Regions from separate parts of the Streptomyces sp. NPDC020379 genome, predicted to be linked through region 1. Evidence: predicted binding sites of a transcription regulator. Region 1 holds the regulator's gene; the other holds the start of a gene.
What was found. The regulator HrcA, encoded in region 1, represses chaperone genes, less so after heat shock. The targets are predictions, from matches to a motif close to TTNGCACTCNGNNNNNCNGAGTGCNAA.

Region 1 (3,408 bases):
AGGAGGATCGCGAGCTTCGCCTCGTACGCGTCGTCGCCACCCTGGCACCAGTCGCCGAGCGGCGTCTCGTACCAGGTGGCCTCGCCCGCGAGCTGCTCGGCGTACACCTCGACGGCGGCCGGGTCGGCGGCGGGGGGCTGCGGCATGAACAGGTTCACGCCGAAGGGCGCGGCCGTGCGGGCGCGGAGCTGCTTGATCTCCTCGTACATCGCGGCCGGGGTCTTGTAGCCCGCTGCCAGCGATCCGAGGCCACCGGCCTCGCAGACGGCGGCGGCGAGCGGCGGCCCGGAGGCGCCGCCGGCCATGGGGGCTTGCACGATGGGGTGCCGGAGCAGGTCCGTCAGCACGGCGTCACCCCGGGTGTCGATGGCCATGACCACATCGTGTCACACGCGGATAGCCCCGGCGGGCGGGCTGTGGACGACGGTGGTTCCCGACCGCGGGGTGTCCGCGAACGCCGGATGGGCCGGATCGCTCCAGCCCATCCGTCCGTGCGTACTTCACGCGGCCTGGCGCCCGTTGAACGCGTCCTTCAACCGCGAGAACAACCCCTGCTGCCCCGGCTTGAACTCACCCAACCGGGGAACAACCCCCGGCCCAGCGCCTACCGCCCGTTGAACGCGTCCTTCAGGCGCGAGAACAACCCCTGCTGCCCCGGCTTGAACTCGCCCATCGGGCGCTCCTCGCCACGCAGCTTCGCCAGCTGGCGGAGGAGGTCCTCCTGCTGGGGGTCGAGCTTGTTGGGCGTGATCACCTCGACGTGGACCACGAGGTCACCACGGCCGCCGCCCCGCAGGTGCGTGACACCGCGCTGGTGCAGCGGGATCGACTGGCCGGACTGCGTGCCCGGGCGGATGTCGATCTCCTCGACGCCGTCCAGGGTCTCCAGCGGCACCTTCGTGCCGAGAGCCGCGGCCGTCATCGGGATGGTGACCGTGCAGTGCAGGTCGTCGCCGCGCCGCTGGAAGGTCGGGTGCGCGGTCTCGTGGATCTCCACATAGAGATCGCCGGCGGGGCCGCCGCCGGGGCCGACCTCGCCCTCGCCCGCCAGCTGGATGCGGGTGCCGTTGTCGACACCGGCCGGGATCTTGACCGTTAGCGTGCGGCGCGACCGGACGCGGCCGTCACCGGCGCACTCCGGGCACGGGGTCGGCACCACGGTGCCGAAGCCCTGGCACTGCGGGCAGGGCCGCGAGGTCATGACCTGGCCGAGGAAGGACCGGGTGACCTGCGAGACCTCACCACGGCCGCGGCACATGTCACAGGTCTGCGCGGAGGTGCCGGGGGCCGCGCCCTCGCCGCTGCACGTGGTGCAGACGACGGCGGTGTCGACCTGGATCTCCTTGGTCGTGCCGAACGCGGCCTCGCTGAGGCTGACTTCGAGCCGGATCATGGCGTCCTGGCCACGGCGGGTGCGCGAGCGCGGACCGCGCTGCGAGGCCTGGCCGAAGAAGGCGTCCATGATGTCGGAGAAATTGCCGAAGCCCGCGCCGAAGCCGCCGGCGCCACCCCCGCCGCCGCCGTTCGCGGAGAGCGGGTCGCCGCCGAGGTCGTAGACCTGCTTCTTCTGCGGGTCCGAGAGCACCTCGTAAGCGGCGTTGATCTCCTTGAACCGCTCCTGCGTCTTCGGGTCCGGGTTCACATCCGGGTGCAGCTCACGGGCGAGGCGGCGGAATGCCTTCTTGATCTCGTCCTGCGAGGCATCACGCCGTACGCCCAGGACCGCGTAGTAGTCCGTGGCCACTTACGACTCCGCCAGGATCTGTCCGACGTAACGTGCCACTGCGCGTACCGCTCCCATCGTTCCGGGGTAGTCCATGCGGGTCGGTCCGACCACGCCGAGTTTGGCGACTGCCTCGTCGCCCGAACCGTAGCCGACGGCGACGACGGATGTGGAGTTCAGGCCCTCGTGAGCATTCTCATGACCGATGCGCACCGTCATGCCCGAGTCCTTGGCCTCGCCGAGCAGCTTGAGCAGCACCACCTGCTCCTCCAACGCCTCCAGCACCGGCCGGATCGTCAGCGGGAAGTCATGCCCGAAGCGGGTGAGATTGGCGGTGCCGCCGATCATCAGCCGCTCCTCGGTCTCCTCGACCAAGGTCTCCAGCAGGGTCGCGAGGACCGTCGAAACGGTTCCTCGGTCCTCCTGCTCGAAGGACTCGGTGAGGTCCTGCACGAGCTGCGGCACATCCGCGAACCGGCGGCCCACGACCCGGCTGTTGAGCCGCGCGCGGAGATCCGCCAGCGAGGTCTCGCCGATCGGCGCCGGGCAGTCGACCATGCGCTGCTCGACCCGGCCGGTGTCCGTGATCAGCACCAGCATCACCCGTGCGGGGGCCAGCGAGAGCAGCTCCACGTGTCGCACGGTCGAGCGGGTCAGCGAGGGATACTGCACCACCGCGACCTGCCGGGTCAGCTGCGCGAGCAGCCGCACCGTACGGCCCACGACGTCGTCGAGGTCGACGGCGCCGTCGAGGAAATTGTGGATGGCGCGCCGCTCCGGCGTCGACAGGGGCTTGACGCCCGCGAGCTTGTCGACGAAGAGGCGGTAGCCCTTGTCGGTCGGGATGCGGCCGGCGCTCGTGTGCGGCTGGGCGATGAAGCCCTCGTCCTCCAGCGCGGCCATGTCGTTGCGCACGGTCGCCGGGGACACGCCGAGGCGGTGCCGCTCGGTGAGGGCCTTGGAGCCGACGGGCTCCTCGGTGCCCACATAGTCCTGGACGATGGCGCGCAACACCTCGAGCCTGCGTTCGCTCAGCACCGCGCACCTCCAGTCCAGCCGTCTTACGGGGTCCTTCCCTGGCACTCCATGGTCACGAGTGCCAGATCCCTTCAGCCAGTGTACGGCCGTGCACCGCGGCGAGGGCAAGAGCGGTCCCGCCGTGCGCCCGCACACACCGCCGCCGCACGCCCGTCGGGCGGGCAACCGTACCGCGCTCCGGCTAGCGTCCGGGTATGGAGAGCCATGAGGGGACAGCCCGTTGGGAGCGGCTCGCGCCAGGGGTCGCGCGCCGCAGAATGCCCGTGTGGGACGCCACGATCGGGGTGATCGCGGGCCCGGCGGCCGTCCTGCTCGTCGACACCGGGGCGACGGTGGGCGAGGGCGCGGAGGTCCGGCGGGAGGTGCGGGAGCTCGTCGGCCGTGACGTGACACACATCGCTCTGACGCACCCCCACTTCGACCACGTCTTCGGCACGGCGGCGTTCTCCGGGGTGGAGGTGTACGGGGCGGTGGGGCTCGCTGGCGTCCTCCTCCGCGAGCGCGAGGAGCTCGCGCGGGACGCCGTGCGGCACGGCGTCGACCCGACAGCCGCCGCGGAGGCCGCGGACCTGCTCGTACGGCCCCGCCACCCGGTCTCCGGCGAGCTCACGCTCGACCTCGGCGACGGGCGGCAGGCACTGCTGGCC
Region 2 (3,408 bases), on a different contig from region 1:
ATGCCGGGCGCGATCTTCAGCGCGGCGCGCGGGGCCGCGAGGGCGGCCCGCACGGCCCAGGACAGCGGGGGCGAGTACGCCTCCGGGTCGAAGATCCGGCCGCGTCCGCCACGGCGGGCGGGGTCGACGAAGACGGCGTCGTACGCGGCGGTGTCGATCTCCGTGACGTCCGCGCAGCGCACCTCGATGAGCTCGGCCAGGCCGAGCGCCTCCGCGTTGGCGGTCGCGACCGCGCAGGTCAGCGGGTCGCGGTCGACGGCGAGGACCCGTACGCCCGCGCGGGCCAGCGCGAGCGCGTCGCCGCCGATGCCGCAGCAGAGGTCGGCCACGGAGCGGACGCCGAGCGCGGCGAAGCGGGCGGCGCGGTACTCCGCCACGGTCCTGCGGGTCGACTGCTCGACGCCGTTGGGGGTGAAGAACATGCGGTACGCGTCCTCGGCCCCGAACTTCGCGACGGCCCGCTGCCGCAGCCGCGCCTGCCCGATCGCGGCGGAGACCAGCTCGGCCGGGTGCTCACGGCGCAGCCGGGTCGCGGTGGCCAGCTCCTGGGCGGGGTCGTGGTCGCGGAGCTCGTCCAGGAGGTGGCGCCCCTCGTCGGTGAGAAGGGCGGCGAAGGCTTCGGTCGGCTGGTTCGGTGCGGGCACGGTTTCATTCTTTCCCCAGCCCCGCCGCTTTCCGTAATCGGCTTCCGCGGCCGGCCTCCGGGACGCGGCCACCCGTACCCGCCTCGCCTCACTCGAACGAGTGCACAAGAATCGGATGGGTGAGTCCTTCCATATCCGGCCCCCGGGCCGTCGCCGTCGCCCTGCTGCTCGCCGGACTCGTCTCCGGGTGTTCCGGATCGTCCTCCGGACCGGGGAAGGCCGCCCCGTCGGCCACCGGCCGCACGGAAGCGCCCTCGGCGTCGCCCTCCGCCGACACCGGCGCATACCGCCGCTGGGGGCTCGACGCGCCCCTCGCCGCGCCGCCCGCGCCGCCCGCGGTGAAGGTGACGGACGGGATGAAGCCGGGGGAGAAGCCCAGGATCGTGCGGCGGGTGGACACCAAGGACAAGGTCGTCTTCCTGACCTTCGACGACGGGGCCGAGAAGGACCCGGAGTTCGTGAAGATGACGAAGGACCTGAAGCTGCCCTACACGATGTTCCTGACGGACGACATCGCCCGCGCGGGCCGCGGCTACGGCTACTTCGAGCAGCTCCGGGGCGACGCCGGCCACCCCGACACCATCCAGAACCACACCCTCTCTCACCCCAACCTGCGCACGCTCTCGCCCGACGCCCAGCGCCACGAGATATGCGGGCAGCAGGACCGGCTGAAGAAGCGGACCGGGGTCGAGCCGTGGCTGTTCCGCCCGCCTTACGGCAATTACAACGACGCGACGCTCAGTGCGGCCGGGAGCTGCGGGGTGAAGGCACTCGTGCTGTGGGAGGCGACGATGCAGATCAACGACATGCGCTACGCCGAGGGCGACAAGCTGCGCCCCGGCGACATCGTCCTCGCGCACTTCCGCGGGCCGCGGGAGCTCAAGGGCACCTCGATGACCGAGATGGTGACGAACATGCTGCGCAGCATCCAGCGGCAGGGCTACACGGTGGCCCGCCTGGAGGACTACGTCTGAGCGAGGGGCGCGGCTCCGTCGCGGGCGGCCGACCGGACGCGGTGCATCAGGCCCGCGAAGGAGACGCACCGCCGCGAAGCGGTGGCGCGGACGACGATTACGGCCGGTGGCACAGGGGAAGATCCACCCCCGCGCCACGGCGCGCGCCGCACGGCGAATTGGCACTCCGCTTGACCGAGTGCTAACCGCGTCATAGTCTCGCTTCCGTTGGCACTCTCCACCCGGGAGTGCCAAACACAGCGACGGGCAGATCCGGCACCCGCGACGACGGATCCGACCTGGTCGCCACCTCAGACAGTTAACCCCGTGAGATCTCCGAAGGGGGAGGTCGGATCGTGACGACCGCCAGCTCCAAGGTTGCCATCAAGCCGCTCGAGGACCGCATCGTGGTCCAGCCGCTCGACGCCGAGCAGACCACGGCCTCTGGCCTGGTCATCCCGGACACCGCGAAGGAGAAGCCCCAGGAGGGCGTCGTCCTCGCCGTCGGTCCGGGTCGCTTCGAGGAGGGCAACCGTCTTCCGCTCGACGTGTCCGTCGGCGACGTCGTGCTCTACAGCAAGTACGGCGGCACCGAGGTGAAGTACAACGGCGACGAGTACCTCGTCCTCTCGGCCCGCGACGTCCTCGCGATCGTCGAGAAGTAATTCACCCGAAGTTTTTTGATCTGCGCCCCGTGCTCCCGCTCTTCACCGGCCGGGCGCCCGGGGCGCAGTTCGTTTGAGCGATAGCGGCCGCCACTGCGTGGCCGAGGATCGCAACGAGAGGACTTGAAGCAACCATGGCGAAGATCCTGAAGTTCGACGAGGACGCCCGTCGCGCCCTCGAGCGCGGTGTCAACAAGCTGGCCGACACGGTCAAGGTGACGATCGGCCCCAAGGGCCGCAACGTCGTCATCGACAAGAAGTTCGGTGCCCCGACCATCACCAACGACGGTGTCACCATCGCGCGTGAGGTCGAGCTCGACGACCCCTACGAGAACCTGGGCGCCCAGCTCGTCAAGGAGGTGGCGACCAAGACCAACGACATCGCGGGTGACGGCACCACCACCGCGACCGTCCTGGCCCAGGCGCTGGTCCGTGAGGGTCTGCGCAACGTCGCCGCCGGTGCTTCCCCGGCCTCCCTCAAGAAGGGCATCGACGCCGCGGTCAAGGCCGTCTCCGACGAGCTGCTCGCGACCGCCCGCCCGATCGACGACAAGACGGACATCGCCGCCGTGGCCGCGCTGTCCGCCCAGGACAAGCAGGTCGGCGAGCTCATCGCCGAGGCGATGGACAAGGTCGGCAAGGACGGTGTCATCACCGTCGAGGAGTCCAACACCTTCGGCCTGGAGCTGGACTTCACCGAGGGCATGGCCTTCGACAAGGGCTACCTCTCGCCCTACATGGTCAGCGACCAGGAGCGCATGGAGGCCGTCCTCGACGACCCGTACATCCTGATCCACCAGGGCAAGATCTCCTCGATCCAGGACCTGCTGCCGCTGCTGGAGAAGGTCATCCAGGCCGGCGCCAGCAAGCCGCTGCTGATCATCGCCGAGGACGTCGAGGGCGAGGCCCTCTCCACCCTCGTCGTCAACAAGATCCGTGGCACCTTCAACGCCGTCGCCGTCAAGGCGCCCGGCTTCGGTGACCGCCGCAAGGCGATGCTCGGCGACATGGCCACCCTCACCGGTGCCACCGTCATCGCCGAGGAGGTCGGCCTCAAGCTCGACCAGGCCGGTCTGGACGTGCTGGGCACCGCCCGCCGCGTGACCGTCACCAAGGACGACACCACCATCGTCGACGGTGGCGGCA

Region 2: a site for HrcA is predicted at 1,777-1,803, ahead of groES (co-chaperone GroES). Genes of this name have one in related genera too.

What each region holds. Positions count from the first base shown of each region.
Region 1 covers NZ_JBIRVR010000004.1:360,925-364,332, reverse strand. Annotated here, with positions in the region: gene ACH427_RS08165 (nitronate monooxygenase) at 1-374, opposite strand, end outside; gene dnaJ (molecular chaperone DnaJ) at 605-1,744, opposite strand; gene hrcA (heat-inducible transcriptional repressor HrcA) at 1,745-2,761, opposite strand; gene ACH427_RS08150 (MBL fold metallo-hydrolase) at 2,956-3,408, shown strand, end outside.
Region 2 covers NZ_JBIRVR010000006.1:150,733-154,140, forward strand. Annotated here, with positions in the region: gene ACH427_RS10470 (methyltransferase domain-containing protein) at 1-644, opposite strand, end outside; gene ACH427_RS10475 (polysaccharide deacetylase family protein) at 764-1,618, shown strand; gene groES (co-chaperone GroES) at 1,954-2,262, shown strand; gene groL (chaperonin GroEL) at 2,397-3,408, shown strand, end outside.